2 regions of the Plantactinospora soyae genome follow, and region 1 is predicted to be linked to the other one. Evidence: riboswitches for the same ligand, from Rfam matches in the RefSeq annotation. Region 1 holds a riboswitch; the other holds the start of a gene.

Region 1 (7,108 bases):
GTACCCGGTCAACGCCTCGGCCGCGGCGGCCGTCACCTCGGGGTGCCGGGACAGTCCCAGGTAGTCGTTGCCGGCGAGGTCGAGCAGATCCTCGGTCGCGTCCCTCGGTCGCAACCGACGGCTGAGGCCGGCTTTCGCGCGCAGCCGTGCCCGTCGGTCCAGAACCTCCAGCCAGCTCGGCACCGTCACTCCCCACGTTGGTCCGCATCCACGTTCCCGGCGGTGTCGGAAACACGATCGCCGGTCCGTCCGGCGGGACGTCAACCCCGGCGTCGACCATGATCCGCCGCCGGCACCGCGCCGAGCACGGCCCCACCACCGGCACCGCGCCGGGCTCGGACGGACGCGTCCGCGTCGTCCGCACGACGGCCCCGACCGGCGAAAATACCACCCGCCGCCGGGCCGGACCGAGCGCCGGGCCGGTGGTTCGTGCCCGGTCGCACGGCGCCGGGCTGGTGGTTCGGGCCCGGTCGCAGGGCGGGCGGGCCGGCCTGCCTGGTGGGTCGGTCCGGCCCACATCGACGCGCCGTCCGCCTTGTAGGGTACGACCCATGCCAGACATCCTCGACCGGGCACGAACCCAGGTCCTCGACGGCGGTGTCGGACTCGACGAGGCCGGGGTGCTCGCGGTGCTGCGCCTGCCCGACGAGCAGCTGCCCGCCGCCCTCCAGCTCGCCCACGAGGTACGGATGCGCTGGTGCGGCCCGGAGGTCGAGGTCGAGGGGATCGTCTCGCTGAAGACCGGCGGCTGCCCGGAGGATTGTCACTTCTGCTCCCAGTCCGGCCTCTTCGCCTCGCCGGTCCGCTCGGTCTGGCTGGACATCCCGTCGCTGGTCGAGGCGGCCCGGCAGACCGCCGCCACCGGTGCCACCGAGTTCTGCATCGTGGCCGCCGTCCGTGGCCCGGACGACCGGCTGATGAAGCAGATGCGCGAGGGCGTGGCCGCGATCCGGGCCGAGGTGGACATCCAGGTCGCCGCCTCGCTCGGGATGCTGACCCAGGCGCAGGTCGACGAGCTGGTCGAGATGGGTGTGCACCGCTACAACCACAACCTGGAGACCTGCCGGTCGTACTTCCCGAACGTGGTCACCACGCACTCCTTCGAGGAGCGCTGGGAGACGCTGACGATGGTCCGCGAGTCCGGCATGGAGGTGTGCTGCGGCGGCATCCTCGGCCTCGGCGAGACGATCGAGCAGCGGGCCGAGTTCGCCGCACAGCTCGCCGAGCTGAATCCACACGAGGTGCCGCTGAACTTCCTCAACCCCCGGCCTGGCACCCCGATGGGCGACCAGCCGGTGGTCGAGCCGCGTGACGCGTTGCGCGCCATCGCCGCCTTCCGGCTCGCGATGCCCCGGACCATCCTCCGGTACGCCGGTGGTCGCGAGATCACCCTCGGCGACCTCGGTACCCGGGACGGCCTGCTCGGCGGGATCAACGCCGTCATCGTGGGCAACTACCTGACCACCCTCGGTCGTCCGGCGAACGAGGACCTGGCCCTGCTCGACGAGCTGAAGATGCCGGTCAAGGCCCTCTCCGCGACGCTGTAGACGACCACGACCTGACGGGGACCACCCGGAGCATGACGAACGCGACGAGCCCGACCGGGCTGTGGTGCGACCGCTGTGGCGAGCCGGCCGACGACGCCGGCCATCCGGGCTGCCAGGCGGCCCGGCAGCTGGAGCCACCCCGGTTCTGTCCGCGCTGTCGGCGACGGATGAAGGTGCAGGTGCTGCCGACGGGCTGGTCGGCGACCTGCGTCGAGCACGGTACGGCCCGGGGCTGACGCCCGGACCTGCGGTGGCAGGGAGAGCGGTGGCAGCGGCAACAGGGGTGCCAGCGGCAGCGGCGCATTGACACTGATTATTAAAGAGTGTTACCTATTGGTTGCCGGCCGGCCGCTCACCCCCTTGGATCCCTGTCGAAAGAGGGAGACCCCCGCATGTCCTCCATCCGTACGGCGGCCACGAGCCGCCGGACACCGTTGCGCCGTCGCCGGGTGCCGACCGGACTGCTCGCGCTCTGCCTGGCCGCCGCCGGTGGTGCGATCGCCGGGCCGCCACCACCGGCGTACGCGGCCAACGAGCCGGTGAACGTCTGGCTGACCAGTACCTCCGACTCCGGCGGCCGTACGGTGACCCGTGGCCTGCAACAGCAGACGCCGGTCAGTTTCGCCGCCACCAGTCCGGGGGCGATCCACACCGTCACGGTCAACGAGAACACCCGCTACCAGCAGTTCGAGGGCGGCGGAGCGTCGATCACCGACACCACCGCGTACCTGCTGCGGGGCGGTCCGATCAGCGCGGCGACCCGGGACGCGGTGATGCGTCGGCTGTTCCATCCGACCGACGGCATCGGGCTCTCCTTCGTACGCAACCCGATCGGCGCCTCCGACCTGTCCCGGCCCGGCAACGTGTCGCTCGACGACACCTGCTGCAACCTGGGCGACTTCGGGGCGAACGGCTACGACACCAACGTCCGGCTGCTGACCGCGCAGGCCAGACAGCTCAACCCGGCCCTGCGGGTCAAGGGCGTGCCGTGGAGCGCGCCGGGGTGGATGAAGGACAACGGCCGGATGGACCAGATGGGCTGGCTGAGGTCGGAGTACTACCCGATGTACGCCCAGTACTTCGTGAGGTACGTCCAGTCGTACCAGGCCGCCGGGATCCCGGTGAACTACGTCTCGGTGCAGAACGAGCCGAACTGCTGCCAGGCCGGCAACCCGACCGCGATGAACTACCCGGGGATGAGCTGGAACTCGTCCGGGCTGCTGGAGTTCACCAAGAACCACCTGCTGCCGGCCTTCCGGGGTGCCGGGATCACCACCAAGGTGATGATCCACGACTGGAACTACGGCGACTGGGGCCAGATCGGCGCCGGCATCGTCTCGGACGCCGCGCTGCGCAACGATCCGCTGTTCGGCGGCATCGCCTGGCACGGCTACGGCGGCAGCCCGAGCGTCGGTACCCAGGTGCACGACCAGTACCCGTCGGTACGGCAGTTCAGCACCGAACACTCCGGCGGCACCTGGATCGGCAACCAGCACAACGAGGATCTGGCCGACATCGTCAACTACACCAGGAACTGGAGCGGCAGCGTCGTCAAGTGGAGCCTGGCGCTGAACCAGAGCATGGGCCCGCACAACGGTGGCTGCGACGTCTGCACCGGCCTGGTCACGGTGCAGGAGGGCGGCGCGCGCGCCGGTCAGGTCGACAACACCATCGAGTACTACACCACCGGACACCTCACCAAGTTCGTCAAGCCGGGCGCGTACCGGATCGACTCGACCGCCAACGGCACGGTGCAGAACGTCGCCTGGATCAACCCGGACGGCTCCAAGGCGCTGATCGCGCACAACGGCGGCACCGGCGCACAGTCGGTTCGGGTGGTCTGGGGCGGACAGTCGTTCACGTACACCCTGCCGGCCCGGACCACGGCGACCTTCACCTGGTCGGGTACCCAGTCCGGTGGCGGGGGCGGCGGTGGCCGGACCGGGACGATCGTCGGCCTCGGCGGGAAGTGCCTGGACGTCGCCGGAGCGAGCAGCCTCGACGGCACCGCGGTCCAGATCTACGACTGCAACGGCTCCGCCGCCCAGCAGTGGACCCTCGGCACCGACGGCACCGTCCGAGCTCTCGGCAAGTGCCTGGACGTCCGGGACAACTCCGTGGCGAACGGGGCCCGGACCCAGCTCTGGAGCTGCACCGGGGCCGCCAACCAGCGCTGGACCGCCACGGCGGGCCGTGACCTGACCAGTGCCAGCGCGAGCAAGTGTCTCGACGTGGTGGACAACAACCCGGCCAACGGCACGCCGGCCCAGCTCTGGACCTGCACCGGCGCCGCCAACCAGAAGTGGACCGTCCCGGCGGCCTGACCGGTGGGTCCGCCGGGACGACCCGGCAGGAAGCCCGGCAGGACTCCTGCCGGGCTTCCTTCTTGGCTCCATACCGACGGCAGCGGCCCGGAGATCGCCGTCACCGGTACGCCGAGGGCCACGCCTGCGATCGGAGTTGATCAGGGCGGCCTCAGTCGGGCGTCTCCGACTCGAACAGCCTGCGGTACTCGCCGTAGCCCTCACGCTCAAGGTCGGCCAATGCGATGAAGTGGAGCGCGGCGGAGTTCATGCAGTAACGAAGGCCGCCCTGCTCTGCCGGGCCGTCGTCGAACACGTGGCCGAGATGACTGTCGCCGTGCGCCGACCGGGCCTCGGTACGCGCCATGCCGTGACTCGTGTCGCGGATCATGACCACGTTCTCCGGTACGATCGGGGCGGTGAAACTCGGCCAGCCGGTACCGCTGTCATATTTGTCGACAGAGGCGAACAATGGTTCACCGGAAACCACGTCGACGTAGATTCCCGGCTCCTTGTTGTCCCAATAGACATTGCCGAAGGCTCGCTCCGTTCCGTTCTCCTGGGTGACCTGATACTGTTCCGGCGACAACCGGGAGATGACGTCCGGGTCCTTACGATATTCGCGCGGCACAGTAGTTCCTCCTCCGCTGACATAACGTCCGGTGCCAGGCCGCCTACCCGGGGCGCCCGCCCGGAAACCGCCAGGAACGGTGACACGTCGACCAGATCGACCAACCGTGTCCCATTTCGTACGGCGGTTCCCGGTTGCCTGCCTCGGCGACCCCCAATTCCTGCCGGCGATGCCACTCGGCGCCCGGTGTCGCGTTCCGGAATGGCTGTCTCTTCTGGAAGGCGACGCCTGCTATCCGCCTGACGGCGAATGCAATCGATCACATCCCTGATGCGGGGCTTGGTGGTCGAGAAGTCGGACCGTAGCCTCGCATATCCGGGCTCGGTCATCAGTCATCAAACCGTGATGACACCGGGCCGGACCGCTCAATCGCAGATCGTTGCGAGCCGGGGACCCATTCCACACCTTGGGGTGAATCCGTAGGACGCTTCAGGCGACCGCGGAAGGGCGCATCTTTCCCGCCCGAACCCGTCAGCTAACCCGGTAGGCGGCAGCGGAAGGAGAAATGCACGTGCGTCTCCCCGGTCCCGATGTGCACCGAATTCGCGGCCTGTTCGGACCCACCGCGCCGCGCCGAGGCCAGAAGATGGCGCTGCTGTCGGCGGCGCTGCTGACCGCGGCGACGGCCGCCACGGCCGGCGCCCTGCTGCCGGGGGCCACCGCTCCCGGCCCGGCCGTCACCTCGGATTCGCTGGTCATGGGTGCTGCGGTGGCCGACCGGGACACGGCCGCAAAGCCCACCCGACCCGCCGTTCCGGCGGGCCCCGCCGAAAAGACCCTGGACACCTCGTTCGAGTACCAGATCAACTTCTACTACTGCGGCCCGGCCGCCGTGCACAACGCGTTGACCGCACGCGGCATCGACGTCAGCCAGCAGGATCTCGCCAACGGGCTGGGCACCACGGTCCACGGCACCGCGTCCGCCTTCGACACCACCCGGATGCTCAACGGCGCCATCGGCAGCCAGGTGTACCAGACGCGGGAGATCTCGGACGAGGACGCCACACCCGCTCAGATGGATCAGTTGCAGGCTGACGCCGTACACGCGATCGGCAGCGGCTATGCCGTCGTGGCCAACATCATCGGCGGCGCGACCGACGCCGACGGGGTCTGGCACGACTTCCCGGGTGGCCACTACGTCACGATCATCGGCTACGGCGACAACGGTCGGACCGTCAAGATCGCCGACGGCTCCGGCATGTACGGCCCCAGCACCTACTGGATGAGCACGATCGACATGACCAACTGGATCGCCACCCGCGGCTACTCCACGGTCGCCTGATCGCGAACGGGGTCCGGACGCGGCCCTGGAACCGCACCGGCGCCGCCAACCAGAACTGCACCATCCCGGCGCGGCCTGACCGGAACCACGCCCCGGATCGCACGCCCGGCAGGAAGCCCGGCAGGAGGAGTCCTGCCGGGTTTCCCTCCTGTCTCCGGCCAGCCGGCGTTGCTTGACTTTGCCGCATGACGCGAACATGGAATGCCATCGCTCGCACCGTTCTCGCCGGTGGACTCATCGGCGCCGCCGCCCTGGCCGGCCCCGCACCCGGGGTCGCCGCCTCGACCGCACCCCTACAGCCGCTCCGGGTGGCGAACGCGGGCGCCTCCGTGCTCGACCTGCTGCCGGCCGCCACCAGTGACCGGATGACCGCACAGATCCCCCTGATCGATGCCGCGAGCATCATCCGCACCGCGATCGAGACCGGGAACTCCACCGGCTACGCCGGCATCGGCCTGGTCGACGACCACGTCACCCTGTGGTGGAAGGGACAGCTTCCGGCCAGCGTCGCCACGACGGTGGAAAGTGCCCGCCGGACCGCACCGGTCGAGGTGGTCGACGCGACGTACTCGCAGGTCGAGCTGAAGGCGGCCGCCGCCAGGCTCGACCCGGCGGTCCGGGCGAACCCGAAGGACGCCGCACACGCGGTGAAGCTCCGGACCGACGGTAGCGGCCTGGAGATCGCCGTCACGGGTACGCCGAACGCCACGCTCCCGAAGCTGCCGGCCACCGGCGTACGGACCACTGTCGTGGCGCGGCAGCCGATGGTCCCGCGCTCCCGGGAGGACGACGCCGCCCCGTGGAACGGCGGAGCCCGGATCTGGGCCAGCTACGGCTGCACCTCGGGCTTCGGGGTCCGGGACGCCGGTTCCGGGGCCAACTACCTGCTCACCGCCGGGCACTGCAGCGAGGTCGGCGAAGAGTGGCGGGACGGCACCGGTACGCCGATCGGACCGGCCACGCACAAGAACCAGGACCACGACACGATGCTGATCTCGACGGCCACGGCCGGTGGCGATGTCTACACCGGTGGGTCGAACGACGAGACCCGGGTCCGGGTGACCGGCTGGACCGAGGTCTTCCCCGGTCAGTTCCTCTGCCAGTCCGGCTCGACCACCGCCGGGGAACTCGCCCGGCCGGTCTGCAACTTCCGGGTCGACTTCCACTACGACGACCGGGAGGACCTCGTCGAGGCCACCCAGCTCGACGGCGAGGAGGCGGCGCGCAGCGGCGACAGCGGCGGACCGGTCTACGCGGTCCAGTCCGACGGCACCGTGTTGGCGGCCGGCACGGTCACCCGGTCCGGCGGCGCGGGCCTCGGCTTCCAGGACTTCGCCACCGCCCG
Region 2 (7,108 bases), 4.1 Mb from region 1:
GTCCCACCGGAGCGGACCACCAGGGACCGGTCCGGTTCGGCGATACCGGCGTGGACCTCCGTGAAGGTGGCGTCGGGTTCGTTGTGAAAGAGGGTTCGCAGCAGCGTGCCGATGGCGTCCAGGTCGGCGGGAGTGGCGGCCTCGATCGGTGACTCTGTGTCGAGCATCGTCCCTGTCTAGTGCACCGGGTGCTGATTCGGCGAGCTGTTTACGGGCTGGCTACCCTCGAAACCGGGACGGGTTCGCGCCCGAGCCGATGGGGAGGACCAGATGCCAGAGCAGACGCAGCCGTGGGCCGAACGGACCGTCGAGATGCCGCCGGAGGGCTTCCGTCCGGAGGGCTTCCGGCGCGGGGTCGCGCCGGTGGGCGCACCGAAGCCGCGTACCGAGTCGATGCCGGTCACGCCGCACGAGCCGACCGGCACGGGGTGGCCAGCGGTGGAGGAGGAGCCGCACCAGCTGCCCCCGGGTTACCACTGGCGGCAGCTTCGTCGGGGGATGCACTGGAGCATGATCGGCGGCCTGTTCGCCTTCGTCTGCTGGGGGATCTGGGCCATCTCCGCGCGTGGCGACCTGACCAGTCCGGTCGTCACCTTCGTGCTGACCCTCTTCGTGGCGGTTGGTCTCTTCGCGCTGGCCCGGCTGGTCGGGCGGGTGATCTGGGAGCGGCAGCTCGGCCGGATCCGGCGTACGGCCCGGGGCGCCCACCTGGTGACCGCCGTGTTCCTGGTCGGCGTCGGGGTGGCCTACCTGCGCCAGACGGAGTGGGTCGTGGACCTGTGGAATTGGGTCGCCGGGCTGTGAGGCCGACGATCCGGGACAGGTGTTGATCGAAGCGATAAATCACAATTTGGTCACTCGATAGTTACTGAGCGCCTGGCGCCCGATTACCCGACGCTACTATTCGGTCTCCGCCCCTCCTCTGGAGGTTGCCGACGGTGACCCTGCTCAGCGTGATAGTTCCGGTCTACCAGGTGGAGAAGTACCTGGCCGACTGCCTCGACTCGATCCTCGGCCAGTCCCTGCGCGACATCGAACTGGTCGCGGTGGACGACGCCTCGACCGACGGCTGCGCCCGGATCCTCGCCCGGTACGCCGCCCGGGACCCCCGGATCGTGCTGGTCAGCCTGGAGCGCAACCAGGGGCTGGGTGCGGCCCGCAACGCCGGCCTCGCCCAGGCCACCGGGAAGTACGTCTGGTTCGTGGACAGCGACGACTGGCTGCCCGACGGCGCGCTGCCGGCGGTCGCCGACCGGTTGGCCCGGACCGCGCCGGATCTGCTGGTCACCGCGTACACCCGGCACTATCCGAACGGTGGGGTGCGGCACCACCCGTTGTCCCAGGCCGGTGCCGGGCGAGGTGCCCCGGAGACCTTCACACTGCGGGAGCGCCCGACCCTGCTGTCGGTACTGCATATCACCTGCAACAAGGTGATCCGGCGACAGTTCCTCCTCGAAGCGGGCCTGACCTTCGGCTCCGGCTGGTACGAGGACGTCTCGTTCACCTTTCCGTTGATGCTCGCCGCCGGACGGATCAGCCTGCTGGACCGCTGCTGTTACGCGTACCGGCAGCGGCCCGGTGGGGCGATCACCTCGACGGTCAGCGAGCGCCACTTCGAGGTCTTCGCCCACTGGGACCGGGTCCTGGCGCGGCTGGCCGCCGATCCGACGGTACCGGCCGAACTGCGTCACCTGATCTTCCAGCGGATGATCTGGCACCTGCTCCAGGTTCTCGGCCATCCCCGTCGGGTGCCGCCGGACCGGCGCCGGGAGTTCTTCGCCGAGATCGTGGCCCGATACCGCGCACACCTGCCGGCCGGCGGTTACCGGCCGCCCGGCGGAGCGCTCGGGCTCAAGCACCGGATCGTCGGTCACGGGGGCTACAGCCTGTTCGCCGCGCTCCGGGTCGCCCGGCGGGCGCACATCGGCATGGTCGCGCGGATCAGGCAGCCGAGCAGCGAACCCGTTCCGGCCGGTGCCGGTCCGGCTCCGGCAACCGTGCCCGGCAGCCGGGCCGAGGCGTCGCCCGGGGAGTTGACCGACCGGGTGGGCTGAGGCCTATTCGGCCGGGCCGTTCAGCGGTGCTCGCCGAGCGGCCCGACCCGCCAGCCCCGGCTCAGGCACTCCTCCAACAGGTGGGGCAGGGCGGCGAGGCTGGCCCGCCAGGCGCCGGGCGCGGAGGTGCAGTCGGAGTCGTGCAGCAGCACCGTCCCGCCCCCGGTCAGGCCGCCCCGCAGCGTGTCGAGCACGGACGAGCGGGTCGCCGTACGGGTCCAGTCCCGACCCCAGCAGGTCCAGAGCACCGGCGTCAGGTCCAGCCGGCGGGCGGCCATCAGCGCCGCGGTGCTGAACACGCCGTACGGTGGCCGGAAGAACCGGGGGGTCCGGCCGGTCACCGCCCCGATCAGCTCGCGGGTCCGGGCCAGGTCGCGGTAGGTCGCGTGCGGACCGCGCAGGAGCAGATTCTGGTGTGCCCAGCCGTGCACCGCCACCTCGTGGCCGGCGGCGGCGAGGTCCAGGCCGAGTTCCGGGGCCCGGGCGAGCATGGAGCCGAGCAGGAAGAACGTCGCGCGGGTACCGTGCGCGGCCAGTGCCTCGAGGAAGAGCGGGGTCGAGGCCGGGTCGGGGCCGTCGTCGAAGGTCAGCGCGACGTGGCCCGGGGCGCCCCGGCCGCTGAGCCGGGGAAAGAACCGGAGTCGTACGCCGGGCAGCACGGTCAGAGCCGGTACGGCCTGGGCGGCCAGCGCGGCACCGACCGTTGTCGCCGGTACCGCGCGTGCCCGCACTCGTTCCTCCACCCGCCTCACCATCGCCGGCCGGGTACCCGCGACAGCCGCCTTCACCCTCACCCGGACGGGTGGAGTGGGCAGGTGGGGGGTTCGTTTCCCGATCCGCACGGCTGGCACCGGACGCCCGACGTTTGGCGGGCCGGATCCCGGGTAGCCGGGCAGGCCAGCGTGCCGGCAGTGGCGCTGGTGGGGCCCGGGGCGGGGCCGGGGCCCGGTGTGGCGCGAGCTGGTCCCCGGCGGCGAGGGGTCCGGCGGCCAGGATGGACAGAGGAGACGACGGATGCGTGCCCGACCTGCGCCGGGGGTGGCGGTGATCACCGGAGCGAGCGCGGGAGTGGGCCGGGCCACGGCACGTCTGCTGGCCCGACGGGGAATGCGACTTGCCCTGCTGGCCCGGGGCGGAACGGGGCTGCGTGCCGCCGCCGAGGACGTACGGGCCAACGGGGGCGTCGCGCTGCCGATCGAGACCGACGTGTCGGACCATTCCCAGGTGGAGGCGGCGGCCGACCGGGCGACGAGTGAACTCGGACCGATCGATCTCTGGGTGAACGACGCTTTCGCGTCGGTGTTCGCGCCGTTTTCGGAGATCGGTCCGGAGGAGTTCCGCCGGGTGACGGAGGTCTGCTATCTCGGTTACGTGTACGGCACCCAGGCCGCGCTCCGGCGGATGGTGCCCCGGGGTCCGGCACCATCGTGCAGGTGGGATCCGCACTGGCGTACCGGTCGATTCCGCTACAGTCCGCCTATTGTGGCGCTAAACACGCGATCGTCGGCTTCACCGAGTCGCTACGCTGTGAACTTCTGCACGATCGCAGTCCGGTGCGCGTGACCATGGTGCACCTACCGGCGGTGAACACCCCGCAGTTCGACTGGGTGCTGTCCCGGCTGCGTAACCGGCCCCAGCCGGTGCCACCGATCTACCAGCCCGAGGTCGCCGCCCAGGCCATCGTCTACGCGGCCGACAGACCGCAGCGCCGGGAGTACTGGGTGGGTGCCTCCACCGTCGGCACCATCCTGGCCAACCGGTGCGTACCCGGCCTGCTCGATCGCTATCTGGCCCGCTCGGGCTACTCGGGGCAGCAGACCGACCAGCCGGCCGATCCAGACCGGCCGAGCAACCTGTGGCACCCGCTGGACGACGGCGGTGGGGTGGACCCGGGAGCGCACGGCTCGTTCGACCGGCGGTCCGGGGCGCGCAGTCCACAACTGTGGTTGTCGCAGCACCGGGGTCTGCTCGCCGCCGGGCTGGTCGCCGCCGCGACCGTCGGCGCGGTGCTCGGCGCCGCGGCGCTGCGGCGGCGGTAGTCGCGGTCGCCGCCCGGTCGCCGACCTCCGGCCGTGGATCCGTCGACCTGCCGCCTCAAACCGCTCTGACCTGCGGTTTGTCGCAGGTGGTCGGTAATCGTCGACCGGTCAAATAGGACATCTCTCGGAGCGGTCGGCGGGTTGCCGTCCATGCGCTAGGTAAATAGCCGACAGCAGTATGTCGATAACGGCGACTCAAAGGATGTTCTTCGATGGATCTGCCACGCCATGATTACTGATAGTTGTTGACTGACAACGCTTTTGTCGCCAATCGGGTCTTGCCATTCTGGAAGTGAAACCAGGTATGCTGTCTGCCGTTCATAGTCGCCGGATACCACGTGGTGCCGGCGCTGATCGCCGCCTAATCGCCACCCGGCGAACCGGGGACCCAAGCACGTGGGGTGAATCCGCGCGAGCGGTAGGGACCTCTTCCATCCCGAACCCGTCAGCTAACCCGGTCGGCGGCCGACGGAAGGGATACATGTGAGGGCACCCCTACGCCGATCGCTGGCGACTGCCCTGGCACTGCTCACCGCCGCAGCACTGATCGTGGTTCCGTCGGCAGCGTCGGCGGCGCCGGCCTCACCGAAGCCGGCGGCTCCCAAGGAGGACGTCGACTCGCCGATCCTCGGTGACGTACTCGCCACCACTGGTAGGCGGTACGCGGAGGCCCAGGCCGCGGTCAAGAAGTCCAGGCAGCGGCAGTCGCAGCTCGCCGGAGACCTCAAAAAGGCGGAGGCCAGGCTGGCGGCGCTCGCTCCGGAGGCGAGCAAGATCGCCGCTGAGTCGTACCGCAGCGGCAAGCTCAGTGCCGTGTCGATGTTGCTGAACAGCGCCTCGACCGACTCGTTCGTCGACCGGGCCGCCGCGCTGGACGAGCTGAACCTGTTCAACAATCAGAAGCTCCGGGCCCTGAACCAGGCGCGTGAGCAGGTCAGCCAGACCAAGGCGGCGGTCGACGCCGAGGTCGCCAAGCAGGCCGCGCAGGAAAAGATCATCAAGAAGCAGCGGCAGGAGGCCGAGAAGGCCCTCTCGCTGGTCGGCGGCAGGTCGCGCCCCGACCGGGGCCTCGTGGACGCCAAGTCGGCGGTCGCCCGGCCGGGGCCGGGGATGGCGGACGGCTTCCCGGGGGAGGGATGCAACAGGGACGATCCGACCACCAACGGATGCGTCACGTCCCGGACCCTGCACGCGTACAACGAGGTTCGGCGGGCGGGCTTCAAGAGGTTCGTCGGTTGCCACCGCGACGGCGGCCCCTTCGAGCATCCCAAGGGTCGGGCCTGTGACTGGTCGTTGAAGAACTCCGGCTTCAGTCGGGCCGCGAACGACGATCAGATGAAGTACGGCAACGACCTTACCGCCTTCCTGGTCCGCAACGCCGACAGGCTGGGCATCCTTTACGTGATCTGGTACAAGGAGATCTGGTTCCCGGCCACCGGCTGGAAGTCGTACAGCGGTCCGAGTGACCACACCGACCACGTGCACATGTCGATGCTGTAAGCGATCGCACGCAACACCCCGTACCAACCGCAACCGCCCCGCCACCCACTCCGGGTGGCGGGGCGGTTGCGTGGTGACATCCACTTTCAACTTGCATACATAGCGATGTCCGCATACGTTGTTTCCCGGGACGGCGGGGGCCGGCCCGGGGAGGGGGCCACAGATGGGCGCCGGACACGCGCACGCAACTCCGCAGGCGTGGGCGGGGGAGCGGCATCGCCGACCGCTCTGGTTGGCCTTCGGGATGTTGGCCGTCTATATGGTGGTGCAGGCCGTCGCCGCCTGGCTGACCGGCTCGCTCGCGCTGCTCTCGGACGCCGGACACATGTTCACCGACGTACTGGGCATCGGCATGGCACTCGCGGCGATCATCGCCGCCGGCCGCGCGTCGAACGATCCACAGCGCACCTTCGGGCTGTACCGCCTGGAGGTGCTCGCCGCGCTGGCGAACGCGGTGCTGCTCTCCGGAGTGGCGATCTTCGTACTGGTGGAGTCGGTCCGCCGGTTTGACGATCCGCCCGAGGTGGCGGCCGGGCCGATGCTGGTCGTCGCCGTCGGCGGCCTGGCCGTGAACGTGGTGGCCTTCCTGCTGTTGCGTAGCGGGGCCAAGGAGAGCATCAACCTGCGCGGCGCCTACCTGGAGGTGCTGGGTGACCTCCTCGGTTCGGTCGGCGTCATCATCGCCGCCTCGGTCATCGCCACGACCGGCTGGCGGTACGCGGACCCGATCGTCGCCGTCGTGGTCGGTCTGCTCATCCTGCCCCGGACCTGGAAGCTCGCGCTGGCAGCCGGTCGGGTACTGGTGCAGGCCGCGCCGGCGCACGTCGAGGTCGCCCTGGTCCGGGAGCGGCTGGCCGGCCTGGACGGGGTGACCGAGGTGCATGACCTGCACGTCTGGACCCTCACCTCCGGGATGGAGGTGGCCTCGGCGCACCTGAACCTGGGCGAGGGTGCCGACGTGGCGGCGGTACTGGCGGCGGCCCGTCGACACCTGCACGACGACTTCGGCATCGAACACGCCACCCTCCAGGTCGAACCGCCGAGCGCCGAGCGACTCTGTCATGGAACCTCGTGGTGACGCGCGCCGTCGGCGGTTGACTGGCACCATCGGCACATGACCACGATCGACGTCGTACTCGGCGACATCACCACGGAGAACGTGGACGCCATCGTGACCGCGGCCAACGAGTCGCTGCTGGGCGGTGGCGGGGTGGACGGCGCGATCCACCGGGCGGCCGGCCGCCGGCTCGCCGAGGCGGGTGGGAAGATCGGGCCGTGCCCACCCGGTGAGGCGATGGCGACCCCGGCGTTCGACCTGGATCCGCCGGTCCGGCACGTCATCCACACCGTAGGCCCGGTCTGGGAAGGCGGCCGGTACGGCGAGGCCGGGGTGCTGGCCTCCTGCTACCGCCGCTGCCTGGCCGTCGCCGACGAGCTGGGTGCCGGCAGCGTCGCCTTTCCGGCCATCGCCACCGGGGTGTACGGGTTTCCGCCGGAGCAGGCGGCCCGGATCGC

What was found. Region 1 has a riboswitch for cyclic di-AMP ahead of H4W31_RS19000 (C39 family peptidase). Riboswitches for the same ligand answer to the same signal wherever they lie in the genome.
Region 2: linked by a shared signal. The riboswitch ahead of H4W31_RS00685 (coiled-coil domain-containing protein) and the one ahead of H4W31_RS19000 (C39 family peptidase) in region 1 are both predicted to bind cyclic di-AMP.

Annotation. Positions count from the first base shown of each region.
Region 1 is NZ_JADBEB010000001.1:4,244,487-4,251,594, reverse strand. Features, by position in the region: gene H4W31_RS19025 (8-amino-7-oxononanoate synthase) at 1-183, opposite strand, end outside; gene bioB (biotin synthase BioB) at 552-1,547, shown strand; gene bsaP (biotin synthase auxiliary protein BsaP) at 1,559-1,783, shown strand; gene H4W31_RS19010 (lectin) at 1,940-3,871, shown strand; gene msrB (peptide-methionine (R)-S-oxide reductase MsrB) at 4,023-4,481, opposite strand; cyclic di-AMP (ydaO/yuaA leader) riboswitch at 4,834-4,986, shown strand; gene H4W31_RS19000 (C39 family peptidase) at 4,993-5,763, shown strand; gene H4W31_RS18995 (cellulose binding domain-containing protein) at 5,949-7,108, shown strand, end outside.
Region 2 is NZ_JADBEB010000001.1:161,224-168,331, reverse strand. Features, by position in the region: gene H4W31_RS00710 (GNAT family N-acetyltransferase) at 1-167, opposite strand, end outside; gene H4W31_RS00705 (hypothetical protein) at 271-804, shown strand; gene H4W31_RS00700 (glycosyltransferase family 2 protein) at 939-2,054, shown strand; gene H4W31_RS00695 (polysaccharide deacetylase family protein) at 2,075-2,797, opposite strand; partial or broken gene H4W31_RS00690 (SDR family oxidoreductase) at 3,069-4,093, shown strand; cyclic di-AMP (ydaO/yuaA leader) riboswitch at 4,442-4,573, shown strand; gene H4W31_RS00685 (coiled-coil domain-containing protein) at 4,577-5,593, shown strand; gene H4W31_RS00680 (cation diffusion facilitator family transporter) at 5,757-6,671, shown strand; gene H4W31_RS00675 (O-acetyl-ADP-ribose deacetylase) at 6,708-7,108, shown strand, end outside.